DNA from 4 places in the Nesterenkonia sp. HG001 genome. Region 1 is predicted to be linked to each of the others. Evidence: riboswitches for the same ligand, from Rfam matches in the RefSeq annotation. Region 1 holds a riboswitch; each other region holds the start of a gene.
What was found. Region 1 has a riboswitch for thiamine pyrophosphate ahead of thiC (phosphomethylpyrimidine synthase ThiC). Riboswitches for the same ligand answer to the same signal wherever they lie in the genome.
Positions count from the first base shown of each region.

Region 2: another riboswitch for thiamine pyrophosphate. It lies ahead of thiD (bifunctional hydroxymethylpyrimidine kinase/phosphomethylpyrimidine kinase); the one in region 1 lies ahead of thiC (phosphomethylpyrimidine synthase ThiC).
Region 3: another riboswitch for thiamine pyrophosphate. It lies ahead of ODE13_RS08030 (ECF transporter S component); the one in region 1 lies ahead of thiC (phosphomethylpyrimidine synthase ThiC).
Region 4: another riboswitch for thiamine pyrophosphate. It lies ahead of ODE13_RS08070 (3-oxoacyl-ACP reductase); the one in region 1 lies ahead of thiC (phosphomethylpyrimidine synthase ThiC).

Region 1 covers NZ_JAOSZD010000004.1:339,531-343,733, reverse strand. Annotated here, with positions in the region: gene ODE13_RS09185 (alpha-keto acid decarboxylase family protein) at 1-247, opposite strand, end outside; gene ODE13_RS09180 (hypothetical protein) at 373-861, opposite strand; RNA gene ffs (signal recognition particle sRNA small type) at 936-1,032, opposite strand; tRNA gene ODE13_RS09170 (tRNA-Ser) at 1,185-1,269, shown strand; TPP riboswitch at 1,560-1,666, shown strand; gene thiC (phosphomethylpyrimidine synthase ThiC) at 1,708-3,456, shown strand; gene ODE13_RS09160 (O-methyltransferase) at 3,460-4,203, opposite strand, start outside.
Region 2 covers NZ_JAOSZD010000005.1:18,904-23,106, reverse strand. Annotated here, with positions in the region: gene chrA (chromate efflux transporter) at 94-1,335, shown strand; TPP riboswitch at 1,406-1,524, shown strand; gene thiD (bifunctional hydroxymethylpyrimidine kinase/phosphomethylpyrimidine kinase) at 1,515-2,390, shown strand; gene ODE13_RS09615 (GTP pyrophosphokinase family protein) at 2,393-3,388, opposite strand; gene ODE13_RS09610 (sugar-binding transcriptional regulator) at 3,576-4,203, opposite strand, start outside.
Region 3 covers NZ_JAOSZD010000004.1:84,723-88,925, forward strand. Annotated here, with positions in the region: gene ODE13_RS08010 (Na+/H+ antiporter subunit E) at 1-53, shown strand, start outside; gene ODE13_RS08015 (monovalent cation/H+ antiporter complex subunit F) at 53-736, shown strand; gene mnhG (monovalent cation/H(+) antiporter subunit G) at 733-1,140, shown strand; gene ODE13_RS08025 (DUF4235 domain-containing protein) at 1,189-1,461, opposite strand; TPP riboswitch at 1,642-1,795, shown strand; gene ODE13_RS08030 (ECF transporter S component) at 1,892-2,545, shown strand; gene ODE13_RS08035 (ATP-binding cassette domain-containing protein) at 2,565-4,203, shown strand, end outside.
Region 4 covers NZ_JAOSZD010000004.1:96,353-100,555, reverse strand. Annotated here, with positions in the region: gene ODE13_RS08075 (LLM class flavin-dependent oxidoreductase) at 1-1,054, opposite strand, end outside; gene ODE13_RS08070 (3-oxoacyl-ACP reductase) at 1,057-1,872, opposite strand; TPP riboswitch at 1,974-2,069, opposite strand; gene ODE13_RS08065 (carbon-nitrogen hydrolase family protein) at 2,169-3,008, opposite strand; gene ODE13_RS08060 (DinB family protein) at 3,087-3,671, opposite strand; gene ODE13_RS08055 (ABC transporter family substrate-binding protein) at 3,861-4,203, opposite strand, start outside.

The sequences.
Region 1 (4,203 bases):
CGCGGATGCGCGCGTAACCGTCGGCGGTGTAGCCGGCATTGAGCTCATTGGCGGAGCCGACCCATCGGATGTCCCGGTGGGCGACCACGTGGTCCAGGAAATGCAGGTTGAAGTCACCGGGGACGCCGAAGAGCTCGGTCAGGCCCAGCTCGGCGAGCCGGTCGAGCAAGTAGTCGCCGATCGTGTAGCCCGGCGTGCTCGGGCTCGGAGACGAAGCCGGAGCCTCAGGGGTGGAGTTCTCGGACACGTGGTCAGCCTTCCGGTCATGGCGGTCCGCCTTGTGGGCGTCCGCCGCATTGAAGAGGTCGGTGCGTCCCGGATCACAGGATGCGCCTGCCCCATTGTCCAGGAAGTCCGGAGGTCCCGCGCGCGTCAGCCGGGGGTGCCCTGCCCGCCCGCCTGTCGGCGCTCCATCTCAGCGATCCTCCAGGTGGCGACACCTCCGGCCACTGCCAGCACCACCCGCGGTGCGGGGACACGGAGCCGGCGCAGCCCTGACTCCAGTGCCGTGTCTGCCCAGAGGCCCGTGCGCATCACGCCATAGACGGCACCTCCGAAGAATCCGGCGGCAGCCAGGCGGACGGCCAGCGGGGCCTCGACCTCCGCCTCGATTCGAGAGGGCTCGGCTCGCTCGTCGCTCTCCAGCCCAGTCTTCCGGGCGATCCGCTGCGCCTGCTCGGGACAGAGAAACATCCCCGCCATCGTGATCGAGGGGGCCCAGACGATGGTCTCTCGCAGCCAGCGCGGGTAGCGACGGACGGGGATGAGGGCGACGGCGCCGCTCGCCAGGCCCTGGCCGATGGGACCCCGGCAGATCTGGAGCAGCGGAGACGGTGTGCGTCGAGGCGTGGGATCAGTCATGTGCTCCACGCTAAGGAGGAGGCACGGCGTCGTCATCATCCCGGAGGGGGAGTTCGTGATTCCGCCCGGAGGCATGAGGAGGCCCCACGTGCACCTGCCAGAGCCCGCCTACCCTTGCTACCTTCCGGTCCTGGGGGAGTTCAGCAGGATGACACCACACGTGGGGCCGGCAACCATGGTAGCCCGCAGGGCTCCGCACGCGCCAGCTGAGCTCCCGCCGAAACCCTGATCCGGGCACGATGTGCATTTTCCTGCCGTTCTCCGCTAGCATGGAGTCTGCTCTCGCGACGCCGGGTGTTCGCACCCGCAGATCGAGCGCTGAAGGAGGATTCGCCTAGCGGCCTATGGCGCACGCTTGGAACGCGTGTTGGGTTCACGCCCTCGGGGGTTCAAATCCCCCATCCTCCGCCCACAGCACGAGGCCCCCGCTCATCTGAGCGGGGGCCTCGTCGCGTCTGCGGTGCTGTCTCCTCTCCCGGCGTCAGCGCTTCTCCGCACCCCACACCTCTCGAGTGGCCACGTCTGACGGCATCTGCCTGGGGCACGCCGACGAGCACCTCCAGATGCCGTGATTCGCGGCCGCTGGATGCACCCAGGACACGTGACGCGCACACCCGACGCGCACACCCGACGCGCTCCCGTCCTCCCAGGTCACGCGTCATATGCCGACGTCCGCGCCGTGCAGTGGGCTACGCTCGACGAGTCCACACGGGTGCCCCTGCAGGGGCTGAGATCAGGCGATGCACGCCTGGACCGTCGAACCTGACCGGGTCATGCCGGCGTAGGAAGTGAGGGCTCATCATGAGCGATTTCTCTCAGCACACCTCTGTCTCCACCTCCCCCACCATGGAGGTCCACCCTGCCCACGAACGAGCGAGCGTCAGCGACAGCGAGGGCCTGGAGGTCCCCGTGACCCGGGTTCACCTCCATGATGCCCCGGACGGTTCCGTCCACGAGCCTGTGGACGTCTACCGGACCGCAGGTCCCGGGGGCGACCCCCTCGAGGGCCTGCCGCCGTTCCGTGACCCATGGATCACGGCGCGCGGTGACACCGCCACGTACGAAGGCCGGGGCCGCCGCCTCAGCGACGACGGCCGCTCAGCCGTCCGCCGCGGGGCCTCCACGGAGGAGTGGAGGGGACGACGTCCCGCCCCGCGGAGAGCCGCCGAGGGGCGCAGGGTCACGCAAATGCACTATGCCCGCCGCGGCATCATCACCGAGGAGATGCGCTTCGCCGCGCTGCGCGAGGGCTGCGAGCCGGAGATGGTCCGCCGCGAGGTGGCCGCCGGTCGGGCCATCATCCCAGCCAACATCAACCACCCCGAGTCCGAGCCGATGGTCATCGGCCGGGAGTTCCTGGTGAAGATCAACGCCAACATCGGCAACTCGGCGGTCACCAGCTCGATCTCCGAGGAGGTGGACAAGCTGCGGTGGGCCACCCGCTGGGGCGCCGACACCGTCATGGATCTCTCCACCGGTGATGACATCCACACCACCCGGGAGTGGATCCTGCGGAACGCTCCGGTGCCGATCGGCACGGTGCCCATCTATCAGGCCCTGGAGAAGGTCCACGGCGACGCCTCCGCCCTGAGCTGGGAGGTCTTCCGGGACACGGTGATCGAGCAGTGCGAGCAGGGTGTGGACTACATGACCGTCCACGCCGGCGTGCTGCTGCGTCATGTGCCGCTGACCGCGGAGCGCGTCACCGGGATGGTCTCCCGGGGCGGCTCGATCATGGCCGGCTGGTGCCTGGCCCATCACCAGGAGAACTTCCTCTACACCCACTACGACGAGCTCTGCGAGATCTTCGCCGCCTACGACGTCGCCTTCTCTCTGGGCGACGGGCTGCGCCCCGGGTCCATCGCCGACGCGAACGACGAGGCACAGTTCGCCGAGCTGGACACCCTGGCGGAGCTGACCCGGCGCGCCTGGGGTCACGATGTGCAGGTGATGGTCGAGGGTCCGGGCCACATCCCGCTGCATCTGGTGCGCGAGAACGTGGAGCGTCAGCAGGAGCTCTGCCACGGAGCCCCGTTCTACACGCTGGGACCGCTGGTCACCGACATCGCACCAGGCTATGACCACATCACCAGCGCGATCGGCGCCACGGAGATCGCCCGCTACGGCACGGCGATGCTCTGCTATGTCACACCCAAAGAGCATCTGGGCCTACCGAATCGCGAGGACGTCCGGGCCGGAGTGATCACCTATAAGATCGCCGCCCATGCCGCCGACCTCGCGAAGGGCCACCCGGCGGCCCAGAGCCGTGATGATGCGCTCTCGAAGGCCCGGTTCGAGTTCCGCTGGAAGGATCAGTTCGCCCTCTCCCTGGATCCCGAGACCGCGCAGGCCTTCCATGACGAGACCCTGCCCGCCGAGCCGGCGAAGACTGCGCACTTCTGCTCGATGTGCGGGCCGAAGTTCTGCTCCATGCGGATCTCCCAGGACATCCGTGACGAGTTCGGCTCGGCGGAGGATCAGCGACGCATCGTCGCCGAGGGCATGGCTGCCAAGAGCCGGGAGTTCACGGCCTCCGGCGGCAGCGTGTACCTGCAGCCAGACATCCCGGTGGCACCGCCGGTGCCGGAGTCCTGACCCTCAGCCTCGGGTGACCACCGCCAGGCTGAACCCGTCCCAGCTCTTCGCCCCGACGGTCTGCACGGCCGTGGCCTCGAGCCGCGGATGCTCGCCCTGCATGGTGAGGAATCGCCGGATGCCCTGGATGTCTGGATCGTCGGAGTCCGCCTCGAGCACCCCGCCGTCGCGGACCACATTGTCCCCGATGATCACGGTGCCCGGCCGGACCATCTCCATCACCAGCTCCAGGTAGCGCGGGTTGCCGGCCTTGTCGGCGTCGAGGAACACCAGGTCGAAGGGCTCGCGCGCCCCAGTGCGGACCTCCTCCACCAGGGACTGCAGGGTCTGCTCCGCGGAGCCCAGGCGGATGTCCACCTTCTCCCCCACGCCGGCCGCGTCCAGGTTCGACCGGGCGACGGCGGCGTGGTGGGACTCGACCTCACAGGTGACGATGCCGCCGTCGTCGTCGAGGGCACGGGCCATCCACAGCGTGGAGAAGCCGGCCAGCGTGCCGACCTCAAGCACCTGCCGGGCCCCGGAGATCCGCACCATCAGCTCCAGATGCTTGCCCTGGGCAGCGGAGACCTCGATGGCCGGCAGCCCGCCCTCCTCCGCCCGGCGCTGGACTGCGGCGAACTCGGGCCCAGGGCGGACCACGGCCTGCTCCACATAGGCGTCGACGGCGGCGGCCTCTGGGGCCCCGACGTCGGGCCCGGGGCGGGCCAGCGATGAGCTCGGCGTCTCGGCGGCGGATGAGTGGTCGGC
Region 2 (4,203 bases), on a different contig from region 1:
CCTGCGGGTCCACCCGTCGCTCGCAGGCGGCAGAACGGGACGAGGCGGTGACGTTCGCCATCCGTTAACCTGACTTCGACAGTCTGGAGTCCTGTGAGCCACGTACACCACCCCTCAGTCCCCGCTCGAGGCCATGACGGCAGCGTCGCCGAGGTCTTCCTCATCTTCCTCCGTCTCGGACTGACCTCGTTCGGCGGTCCGGTCGCCCACCTGGCCTATTTCCGTGAGGCCTTCGTGGAGCGGCGCCGGTGGCTGAGCGAGAAGGCCTATGCGGATCTCGTCGCTCTGTGCCAGTTCCTGCCGGGGCCGGCCTCCAGCCAGGTCGGGATGGCCCTGGGCCTGCAGCGAGCCGGCTGGGGAGGCATGTGCGCGGCATGGTTCGCCTTCACTCTGCCCTCGGTGCTGCTCCTGGTGGCCTTCGCCTATGGTGTCGCCACGCTCGGGGACCTCTCTGATGCGGGCTGGATCCACGGGCTCAAGGCCGCCGCCGTCGGCGTCGTCGCCCATGCGGTGCTCGGCATGGCGAAGACGCTCACCCCGGATGCGCCCCGGGCGAGCATCGCCGCCGGGGCCATGATCACTGTGGTGCTCGTCCCGCAGCCTTTCGTGCAGGTGGGGGCGATCGCCGTCGCCGGACTGGTCGGCCTGCTGTGGCTGCGTCCCGAGACTCCCCAGCCCCGGGACGAGGACACCTTCACCGTCAAGGTCTCCAAGAAGGTCGCCGCCGGTGCGCTGATCCTCTTCGGTGCCCTGCTGGTGGGGCTGCCGCTGCTGGTCGCCTCCGCCGGATCGGCCGCTTGGCACGGGGCGGCCCAGCTGGTGGACCTCTTCTATCGCGCAGGCTCTCTGGTCTTCGGCGGCGGGCACGTGGTCCTCCCGCTGCTGGAGGCGGAGATGGTCGGGCCCGGGCTGGTCGACTCGGAGGTCTTCCTGGCCGGCTACGGCGCCGCCCAGGCGGTCCCCGGCCCGCTCTTCACCTTCGCCGGCTACCTGGGCGCCTCGACGACCGAGGGGCCCGGAGGTGCCGCCGGGGCGCTGATCGCCGTGGGGGCGATCTTCCTGCCTGCGGCGCTGCTGGTCATCGGAGCCCTGCCGTTCTGGGAGGCGCTGCGCGGTGCGCCGCTGGCACGGCGGGCATTGACGGGTGTCAACGCCGGGGTGGTCGGAATCCTCGCGGCCGCGCTCTATGACCCGGTGTTCACCGCCGGAGTGCTCGACGTCGGCCTGGTGGCACTGGCCGTGGCCGTGGCGTCCTTCGTCGCGCTGAACAGCTGGAAGGTGCCCGCCTGGGCGGTGGTCATCGGTGCAGGCCTCCTGGGCTGGATCGTGCTCTGAGCACCGTCCGGGACGTGCCGTCGTCGGGCAGACCGTGTGAGGTCCCGCACGCCCTCGTCGACTAGACTCGATCAGCGGCACGGGGTGCCTGAGCCTGCGGAGCGACTCTGCCCAGCGGCTCAGGCTGAGAGCACACCCGTTGAACCTGATCCTGATCATGCTCGCGAAGGGATGCCCCGATGAAGTCACCCTCCTCTGCTCGCCCAGCTCCGGGCGCCCCACGGGAGATTCCCAACATTCTCTCCATCGCCGGGACCGACCCCACCGGGGGAGCCGGGATCCACGCGGACCTGAAGAGCTTCGCCGCCCACGGCGGCTACGGGATGGCGGTGGTGACTGCGCTGGTCGCGCAGAACACCCAGGGTGTCCGGGAGATCCATCTGCCCCCGATCTCCTTCCTGCAGGCGCAGCTGGAGGCGGTCAGCGACGACGTCGCTCTGGACGCGGTCAAGGTGGGCATGCTCGGAACGGTGGACGTCATCGAGACGGTCTCCACCTGGTGGGACGCCCTGCCGGGCCGGCCCTGGTTGGTGGTGGATCCGGTGATGGTCGCAACCTCGGGGGACCGGCTGCTCCAACCCGACGCCGAGCAGGCGCTCATCGGGTTTCTGCACCGGGCGGACCTCATCACCCCGAACATCCCGGAGCTGGCGCTGCTGGCCGGAGGACCACCCGCCGAGGACGGCGAGTCGCTGATCCGCCAGGCCCGCACGGTGGCGGACGCCCATGACGTCGTCGTGCTCGCCAAGGGTGGTCACTTCGACGACGACGAGGTCGAGGACATCCTGGTCCACCCGGCCGAGGCCGACGGCACCCGCACGCCTGAGGGGCGGCACGTCTCGGAGCGCATCCGCACCACCAACACCCACGGCACCGGCTGCTCGGTGTCCTCAGCGCTGGCCGCACTGCGGGCACGTGGACTGGACTGGGAGACGGCGGTGCCGGTGGTCAAGGAATGGATGACGGCGGCCCTGCGAGACACCGAGCGGCTCGACGTCGGCCGCGGCCACGGACCCATCCAGCACTTCGCGCAGCTGTGGGAACGCCGCTTCTGAGCTCAGTTCTGCTGAGAGGAGGCCTGCTGGGCGATGTCCTCCCACTTCCAGGCGGCTGTGGTGGCCTGCTCGCCGGAGAACTCGTCCTCCGAGAGCTCCTCATCCGGGAACCACGGCCCGGTGCGGGGCCGGTCGGCAGCGGCTGGGGTGGGGCCGGTGGCGCCCTGGCCAGAGGTGGGGGCCTGCTCCTTGAGCTGAGTCACGCGGTCCCTGATCTCAGCCATCTGGCGATCCAACGCGGCAGCCTTCTCCGCGGCGTCACGCAGCTCCTCGTGAATGTCGTCCGGGACCTCGCCGGAGTAGGTGTAGTAGATCTTGTGCTCCAGGGAGGCCCAAAAGTCCATGGCGACGGTGCGGATCTGCACCTCGACGTAGACGAACTCGGTGCGATTCGAGAGGAACACCGGCACCTGCACGATCACGTGCAGACTTTGGTAGCCATTGGGCTTGGGACTACGGATGTAGTCCTTGACCTCCACGACCCGCAGGTCCGGCTGACTGCACAGCATCTCCGCCACCCAGTAGGCGTCGGAGACGAAGGAGGTGGTGATGCGGATGCCCGCGATGTCTCGGATCGACCCACGGATGCCCTCCAACGTCGGCTCGCAGCCGTAGCGCTGCACCTTGTCCAGGATCCGATCCAGGGACTTCAGCCGGAAGTTCACGTGCTCGATGGGGGAGTAGTCGCGGGTGTGCTCGAACTCCTCACGCAGCACGTTGATCTTGGTGAGCACCTCGTCCATGCCGAACTTGTAGTGCAGCTGGAACTCGGTGAGCTGTCGGCGGATGTCGATCATCCGCGGCACCACCCCGGTGGTGCCGTTCTTGCCGGCGTTGGTGTGGAGCTGCTTCAGCAGCTGCTGATAGGTGTCGTCCTCATGCTCCTCGCTCCGGGCGAGGGCGGAGCCGGTGGGGCGGGGCTGCTGCCGGGGGGAGGGGCTTCGCCCATCAGTCGACAGGAGACGGCTGTCGGCCTCAGTGGACTGGCCAGCGGACATGGTCACTCCTTCGTATTCCATCCCGGGGCAGAACTGCTCGCCGGGGAGGTCGAGTCGGTGCACCTCGACCCCTTCGATTCTCGACCCTAGGAGCAGAACCTGTGAAGTCCCTCGACGGTTGTGGCCGAATCGATACCTTCCGCGCCGCGATGGACCGCGGCGGAGACCTGTGGCGTGCAGGCCCCGTTCAGGCCCCTCCGGCAGGCTGATCGCGCGAGTGCCCGTAGGCCAGCCTGTCAGCGGAGACCTGGTCGAGCACCAGGTCGGTGACGAGCCCGGCGGCGAGGGCTCCTCGCAGTGCGGGAACCTTGTGCGGCCCGTTGACCACGCAGATCCGCCGCGGGACGCGGACCAGCTCCGAGGGCACCGGACCGGAGCCGCGGCGGTTGAGCGCGATGTCCTCCCAGCTGCCGTCCGCTCGGAGGAAGACGGTGCAGACATCGCCGACCACCTGCTCTGAGGAGAGCGCGTTGAGGTCGTCGCGGCTGAGGTACCCGCCGGAGTACACCTGGGAGGGCAGACCCTCGGCGAAGGTGCCGACGCCGAAGACCGCCAGCGCGGCGCGGCGGTGCATGTCCAGGATCCGTCGCGTGGAGCGTTCGCGCCACAGCGCCTGCTTGGTCTCCTCATAGTCGAAGAATGCGGGCACGGCGAAGACATGGGCGCGCGCGCCATAGGCCGCGGCGAACCGCTCGACCACTCCGATCCCGGTGCCCAGGGGCGCGCCGATGCCCTCCGGCTCGGAGTTGACGGCTCCGTTGAGCTGGACGACGTGCAGGTCCGGAACCTCCCGTCTGTTCAGCCGGGCCACCACT
Region 3 (4,203 bases), 250 kb from region 1:
CCGCGATGCTCGGTCGCGGCCCCGCCGGCGCCTCAGAGGAGGGAGGGCGCTGATGCTGACCTACGCCTACTGGATCTCCCAGGCGCTGCTGACGGTGGCTGTGCTCTGCTCTGTCTTCCGCGTGTTCCGGGGGCCATCGGTGCTGGATCGGGTGATCAGTGTGGACGTCATCCTGATCATCGTCTCCTCGATGCTGATCACGGACATGGTCGCCCGAGGGCACCAGGACTTCATCCTCTTCGTCGTGGCCACCGCCGTGATCGGTTTCCTCGGGGCCGTGGCGATCGCCCGGTATGTGGCGGTGCGTCGGCCGGAGGATCCCGGGGCGAGCGTGCTCACCGGGGCGCTGCCGCAGGCGGCCACGAGCTCCGGCGGGCCTTCGGGCGCACCGGACGGCGCGGATGCCGGGCCTGGGAGCGGTGGGAGCCCCGCCGGCTCCGGCGTGCCGGGCGCCGCACCCTCGGGTGATGGTGGCGCCATGGACGGTGGGCGGGCGCCGTATGCGGCCAGCCCCTCGCGGCTCGCCGGCATGGACCCGGTGGATCCCCACGGCGGCACTCTTGCTCCCCGCGGCTACGGGGAGGATGAGGACCCGGCGACCTCGTGGTTCCACGAGCTGACCCGTTCCGGCTTCACCACGCGTCGTCGCCGTGCGGCGGAGGAAGAGGGTCAGGACGAGGCTGAGGAGCCCTCTGGAGAGACTCCCGACCAGGCGCCGGGGGAGGGAGCACGATGATGGACCTTCTGGACGCGGAGCTGATGGATCAGATCCTTGATGCCGTGGCCGCCGTCTTCCTGGTGATCGGTGGGCTGATGTCGCTGGCGGCCGGGATCGGACTCGTGCGGCTGCCGGATCTGCACTCACGGATGCATGCGGCCACGAAGCCTCAGGTCCTCGGCCTGCTGAGTCTGCTGCTGGCCGCGGCGATCACCTGGCGCAGCTGGAGCGGCGTCGTGCTCGTCCTGCTCGCCTGGGGTCTGCAGATCCTCACCGCCCCGGCGAGCGCCCATGTGGTGGGGCGCGCCGGGTACCGGACGAAGCACTTTAAGTCCGAGCAGCTGGCGCAGGACGAGCTGGCCCGGGCAGTGGACCGGATCTCGCGGGGCCATGGAGCCCGCCGGGAGATCGACGGGGGCTGAGACCTCCGACGGGGATCCGTGGTGTCGTGCCGTCCTGCTGCGCGCCGCTCAGACCTCAGCCTTATTCGCGTAGGCGGCCTTGATCTTCTTCACCGAGGCCTTGGCTCCGCGCTGGGACAGCACTTGAACGCCTGCGGAGATGGCGGCGGAGGAGATGGCGAAGACCAGGGCCTTCTGCAACGAGATGTCCTCTTCCTCGCTGGCCCGGGGAGTGTCCTCGCCGGTGGCCTGCCGCCAGGCGAACTCGAAGGCCTTGGTGGCGGCGTAGCCGCCGGCCAGGGAGATTCCGGTGGTCAGCAGCTTGTCCATGATCTTGTCCATCGGCACTCCTGAGGATTCGGATGTGGGATTCGGATGTAGGGGTTCTCACGCGAGTCTGGCACAGGGCGACGTCGGCGTCCCGCTCGAGGGCGGGGCTCATCGGTGACCTGCTCAGCCTCCAGCCTAGCGGGCCGGGCCGCCAGGAGGGAGGGGGATGCGCTACTGTGGGGCACGTCATTCGAGACACGACAGGGGAGCGCTCCCCGTCGCCCCCTGCGGGAGACGGAATGCGCTGAGAGTGGGCTGACGGCCCAGACCCTCGAACCTGATCAGGACAACCCGGGCGCGATGCCGCCCGATCAACGCCTGCGAAGGAAGTCGAGCTGTCCTCGGATGCCGGACCTGCACGCCGTCATCGGCTGTCCGCGGCGGCAGGTACGGCTCCCTCCCTGCGTGCTCGTGGTCCACGCTCGTCACACGAGGGAGCATCATGAGCAGCACGCACCGCACCACTGCACCGGCACGCGCGGGGACCCGGCCGCGGACCTTCCGCTGGTCGGTCTCCGACATCGTCGTCGCCTCCACCCTGGCGGTGGCCTCCGGGGTCATCTTCTGGGGATGGAACCTCAGCTACCACGTCGTCGGCGGGCTCTTCGCCGCCTACCCGCCGGCCGCGACCCTGGTCCACGGCATGTGGCTCTTCCCCGCGGTGCTGGGGATGCTGATCATCCGCAAGCCCGGTGCCGCGATCTACTGCGAGATGGTCGCCGCCGTGGTCTCCGCCCTGCTGGGCTCCCAGTGGGGGCTGACCGTGCTGTCCTCCGGCTTCGTGCAGGGGCTCGGCGCGGAGCTGATCTTCCTGGCGTTCCTGTACCGCCGGTACACGCTGGAGGTCGCGATGCTCGCCGGCGCGCTCTCCGGGTTCTTCGGCGGAGCGACCTATCACTGGATCATCCCCATGTACGCCTACGCGCCGTTGGAGACCTTCATCCACATCGGCTGCTTCACGCTCTCCGGGGCGATCATCGCCGGGCTGCTCTCCTGGCTGGCTACCCGCGGGCTGGCGGCCACCTCGGTGTTGGGCCCGCTGGCCTCCCGCCGGGCGCATCAGGAGCCGGTGCTGCGCCGTCGTCGTGAGGGCTGAGCCGATGGCGCAGGACCGCATGACGACGTCGGCGCGCCCTCCCGGGAGACTCGCCGGCGGTGCCGCCGTCGAGGTCCGCGGCTGGCGCTATCAGCATGCCGACCGGCCCGCCCCTGCCGTGGACGGGCTCGACCTTCACCTGGACCGGGGGGAGAAGGTGCTCCTGGTGGGGGCCTCCGGGGCCGGGAAGTCCACCCTGCTCCACGGGCTGGCCGGAGTGCTCCATGATGAGGAGGCCGTCTCCTCCGGTGAGTTGCTGATCGACGGGCTCGCCCCGGAGCAGGCCCGCGGCCGGATGGGTCTGATGCAGCAGGACCCGGAGTCCCAGGTGGTGCTCTCTCGGATGGGTGACGACGTCGCCTTCGCCCCGGAGAACCTCGCCGTGCCTGCGGACCAGATCTGGGACCGGGTGCGACAGGTGCTGGTGGAGACCGGCCTGGCCGGCTCGGGGGAGCAGGCCCAAGCACTGCTGGACCATCCCACCGCGCGGCTCTCCGGCGGGCAGAAGCAGCGGCTGGCGCTGGCCGGGATCCTGGCCATGCGCCCGGCCCTGCTGCTCCTCGACGAGCCCACCGCCAACCTGGACCCCGACGGCACCCGAAGAGTGCGGGACGCGGTCATCGAAGCCTCCGCGCGCCAGGGATCCACCCTGCTGGTGGTGGAGCACCGGCTGTCCACCTGGGCGGACCATGTGGACACTCTGATCGTGCTCGACACCGCCGGAGGCGTGCGCCACCGGGTACCCGCCGGGCGGATCCATGACGACGCCGATCTGCGGGCGGATCTGGTGGAGCTCGGGCTCTGGGTGCCGGGCCATGATCCGGTCCCGGACCTGCTTCTGGACACCGATGCCGGTGCCCAGCCTGAGGGCGCCACGGCGGGGCCCGAGGCCCTGAGGCCCCGGGTCCTGCTGACCGGACGGGAGCTCGCCGTCTCCCGGGAGAGGCCGCGGCGCCGTCAGTCCCGCCGTCCGGCACCGGTGCTTCAGGGGATCGACGTCGACCTCCCTGCCGGCCGGGCGCTGGGTATCACCGGTCGCAACGGGGCGGGGAAGTCGACCCTGCTGCTGAGTCTGGCCGGGCTGATCCCCGTCCACGAGGGCGAGCTCGTCGCCACCGGAGAGCTCAAAGGGCCGCGTGGCGAGGCCCTGACGGATGACCCGCACCGCTGGCGCTCGGCGGATCTGGTGGCTCGGCTCGGGATGGTGTTCCAGGAGCCGGAGCATCAGCTCGTCCGGCCCACGGTCCGCGAGGAGCTTGCGCTCGGCGCCCGGCAGGCACGGCAGCCCGGCGAGGACGCTCCGCTGTTCACCTCAGAGGACGTCGAGCACCGCGTGGCTCGGCTGCTCACCCGGCTGGGACTGGCGCATCTGGCGGAGGTCAACCCGTTCACCCTCTCCGGTGGGGAGAAGCGTCGGCTCTCCGTGGGCACGGTGCTCGCCGCCGGGCCGGAGGTCCTCATGCTGGACGAGCCGACGTTCGGGCAGGACGCCCACACCTTCGCCGCACTGATCCGACTGCTGCGCGAGCACCTCGACGACGGGGGCACCGTGGTGGCGGTGACCCATGACGAGGCGTTCCTGCGTGCTCTACAGGCCGAGGAGATGCCGCTGCGTCCTGAGGCGACCGGGCAGGCCGCCGCGGAGGACGCGCTCGAGG
Region 4 (4,203 bases), 240 kb from region 1:
GCCGGACCGTGGGCTGTTCGGTGGCGATGATCCGCAGGATCGTCGCGTAGCGGCCCTTGGGCCCGGTGAACTCCTCCAACGGGGGCAGATCCGGGACCGGCGCGTCCAGCTCCCAGCCCGAGGCGTCCTGACCGATGAACACGCTCAGCTGGCGCAGCGAGGCTTCGGTGGGCAGCAGCTCGTCCAGGGCGGCCTGCTTGGCCCGCGCCTCAGCTATGGTCGAGCCCACGTAGGTGACCAGCCCGGGCATGATCGCGGTGCCGCGGGGGTCACGGCCGACGGTGGCGAGCCGGCGTCGCACGTCGGTGCTGTAGGCCAGTGCGGCCTCGGCGTCGTAGGCGACGGCGTAGATCGCCTCCGCGTGACGTGAGGCGAGGTCCCGGCCCTGCTCCGAGGCCCCGGCCTGGAAGAGCACCGGCCGGCCCTGCGGCGGGCGGGGCACGTTGAGCGGCCCCGCGACCTGGAAGTGCTCGCCTTGGTGGTCGATGGGCGCGATCATGCCACCGTCGGCGTAGCGGCCGTCCCGCTCGTGCAGCAGGGACTCCTGCGGCCAGGAGTCCCAGAGCCGGATGACGGCGTCGATGAACTCCTCGGCCCGGGCGTAGCGTTCTGCATGGGCAGGCATAGACGGATAGGAGTGGTTCTGCGCCTCGGCGTCGAACATGGAGGTCACCACGTTCCAGCCGATGCGACCGCCGCTGATGTGGTCCAGGCCGGCGAGCAGCCGGGCCGCGTGGAACGGTGTCCAGAACGTGGAGGAGACCGTGCTGACCAGCCCGATCCGTTCGGTGTGCTGACTCATGGCGGAGAGCAGCGTCAGCGGCTCCAGGAACCAGGTGGGGCCGTCCTCGACAGCGCCGATGCCCAGCGAGTGGCCGTCGGCGAAGAACACCGCGTCCAGCTTCCCGCGCTCGGCGGTGCGGGCCAGGTCGATGTAGTAGTCGACGTCGCCGAGGCGCTCGACAGCGGAGTCCGGGGCGCGCCAGGCGGCCTTGTGGTGCCCGACGCCGAAGAGGAACAGGTTGAGCTTGACCTCCGGTGCGACCGTTCCCATGCTCAGCCCTTCACCAGCCCGCCGTCGACGATGAGATTCTGCCCGGTGACCCCGCGGGACCACGGGGAGGCGAAGAACAGCGCGGCGTCGGCCAGCTGCTCCGGGGTGGTGACCTTGCGCAGCGGAGTGCCGGCGGCGATGGCGTCGAAGACCACCTCAGGGGTGGCGGCGGAGGCGTCGGTGGTGCGCAGCAGCCCACCGGAGACCATGTTGACGGTGATGCCGTCGGGGCCGAGGTCGTCGGCGAAGGTACGGGTCAGCGAGAGCAGGGCCGCCTTGGCGGCGGTGTAGTCGTGGTAGGGCACCACCGGGTGCTGGAAGAGGTTGGTGCCGATGGTGATGACTCGGCCCTGGCCGGCTTCGCGCATCCCGGGCAGGGCCGCCTGGATGAGGTTCAGCGGACCGGTCACGGAGCCGGCGAACTGGGCCTCGAACTCCTCGGCGGTGATCGCGTCGGCCTTGGAGCGGGCGTCGCCGGTGAAAGCGAAGTCCACCAGGGCGTTGTTCACCACCGTGGTCACCGGACGCTCGAAGTGCTCCCTCGCGGTGCTGATCAGGCTGCGGACCTGCCCCGCGTCGCGGACGTCGGCCTGCACCGCGAGCGCCCGCTCCGCGTGGGCGGCAGCGATCTCCTCGGCGGCGGCCTGCGAGGAGTGGTAGTTGACCACCACCCGGGCGCCCTCGCGCAGGAAGGCGGCGGTCAGGGCTGCGCCCAGGCCGCGGGCGCCGCCGGTGACGACGACGACCTGTTCGCTCAGCGGCAGCGCGCCGTCGTTGTGCTGGGCGGTGGCTTCTGTGGTGATGGTGGCGGTGCTCATGCGTGCCTCTCGTCTCGAGGCGAAGGCAGCCCGCAGGCGATGTGCGACGTGAGCCTGCGGCCATCTGCGGACCGATGCTCACCGCCGCGATGCGGCCGAACGCCGCACCAGCCGGACGATCCCTTCGCCAGTGCTAACTGGATCAGGTTCGACGGGTGTCATCTCAGCCGCAGAGTGCGGCACCCCGTGTCACAGCCTTCATCTCATCACATGGCGGGCGTCACAGCCAGTCGATGACAGGACGGGCCGTCAGCCGTCGTCCCGCAGACTCCTGAGCCCTCTGGGCTCTGTGAGCCTCAGACCTGCGGGATCTCCCGGGCATTGGCCAGCACCGGGAGCTTCTGCCGGGCAGCGGTGACGACGTCGGCGTCGAGGTCCGCCACCAGAAGCTCCGGGGCCTCCCCGGCCTCGGCGAGCACCTCTCCGGTGGGCGAGACGATCATCGAGTGCCCCACCCCGGTGGGCGCCCCTTCCACTGGCTCGACGCCGGCGGCCGAGGGCAGGCCCTGACCGCAGGCGATCACGTACTGCGTGGAGTCCAGCGCCCGGGCACGAGCCAGCAGCCGCCACTGGTCCACCTTGCCCGGCCCGGCACCCCACGACGCCGGCAGGATGGTGGCGAGCGCCCCGGCCCGGGCGTGGGCGGTGAACAGGTTCGGGAAGCGGATGTCATAGCAGGTCGCCAGCCCCAGCGTCTGCCCGTCCAGAGCGAACCGGGCCGGGGCCTCACCGGGTGCCACGGTCTTGGACTCCTGGAAGCCGAAGGCGTCGTAGAGGTGGATCTTGTCGTAGGCGGCCAGCACGCCGTTTCCGGTGCCGTCCACTGCGCCGTCCACTGCGAGGAGGGTGTTCGTGACCCGCTCGCGGCCCTGCTCCCCCGGCTGTGCGGGGGTGAACATGCCCGCGACGATCGCGACCCCGTGGCGCTCCGCGATCCGGCGCAGCTCGGTGCCCCAGGCGCCGTCGACAGGCTCGGCGATGGGTGTCAGCGAGTGCCCGAAAGCCCGCTGAACGGCCTCGGGGAACACCACCAGACGGGCGCCGGCCTCCACGGCCTGCGCCGTCCACTTCTCGACGAGCGCCAGGTTCTGCTGCGGGTCCTCACCGGTGACGATCTGTGCTGCTGCGATACGCATGGGCCCAGCCTACGTCGCAGCGCCGCGTCCCGGGAGCGCCGGCCAAATCCCTCCCCTGGTTCCGCAGACGCCTCACGCTCAGAGGAATTCGTCGGCGATGCGCTGCAGCTCCACCACATGGTCCTGCCACTCGGCATCCCCGGCCGGGGGCATGTTGTCATTGCCGTCCTGCATGCCCACGGCGCCGTCGAGCTGCTCACGCAGGATGTCGGCATGACCCGCGTGCCGTGCGGTCTCAGCGATCAGGTGGACCACCAGCCGCCCCAGAGTGGTGCGCCCGTTCTTTCCCCACCAGGGCACCTGGGCAGGCGCACCCAGGCCCAGCTCGGCGACGGCGTCGTCGGTGGTCCGCCAGGAGGTGCGGTAGAAGTCCCGCACCCACTCGCTGCTCTCCTCTTCGGTCGCGTAGAGGTCAGCGTTGAGGGCGGCGCCGGCCTCCAGCCACGGCATCGGCACCGGACTGGGACGGCCCAGCGGTGCGGTGAAGTAGCCCATCTCCATGCTGGCCACATGCTTGACCAGGCCCAGCAGGTTCGTCCCGGTCGCCGTCAGCGGCCGGCGGACGTCATGCTCCGGGACGCCGTCGAGCTTCCACAGCAGGGCCTCACGGAGCCCCTGCAGGTAGCGCAGCAGCATCTCTGACTCAGCATCATCATCGCTCATGGAGCGAACTGTAGGAGCTGCCTCATTCCCACGGCACCGTTCCCCGGCCGCACCCTGACACCACCAGCACTTGGTGGGCTCTCTCTGCTCTGCGTCTTGTCCCCGTGATGTTCGTTCGTCCCCGTGGAATTGCACGGGGACGAACGAACAGGACGGGGACACATGACGCGTCGCGGGGGCCGGGAAGCCTCAGTCCTCCTCGTCCGCGTCCTCCTCGTCGGCATCCTCGTCGGCTTCCTCAGCCTCCGTGTCCTCAGCCTCGTCAGCATCCTCGTCCGCGTCCTCGGGATCCGTGTCCTCGAGCTCCTCGACGTCGACGCCGGTGTCGGTGCCGTCGTGGCCGGCGTCGTCCTCCCAGCCGACCTGAGTCCAGTCCGTGGTCTCGAAGAGGCTCGGACCGTAGTTCGCGAGCCCCTCACGGAAGGCGGTGATCACCGGACCGTTGGCGTAGGCGAGGTAGTGGAAGTACTCGCTGAGCGCCTCCTGCTCCAGGGCCTGCGCCTCGGCGAAGCGCTCATCGTCGTCCTCGATG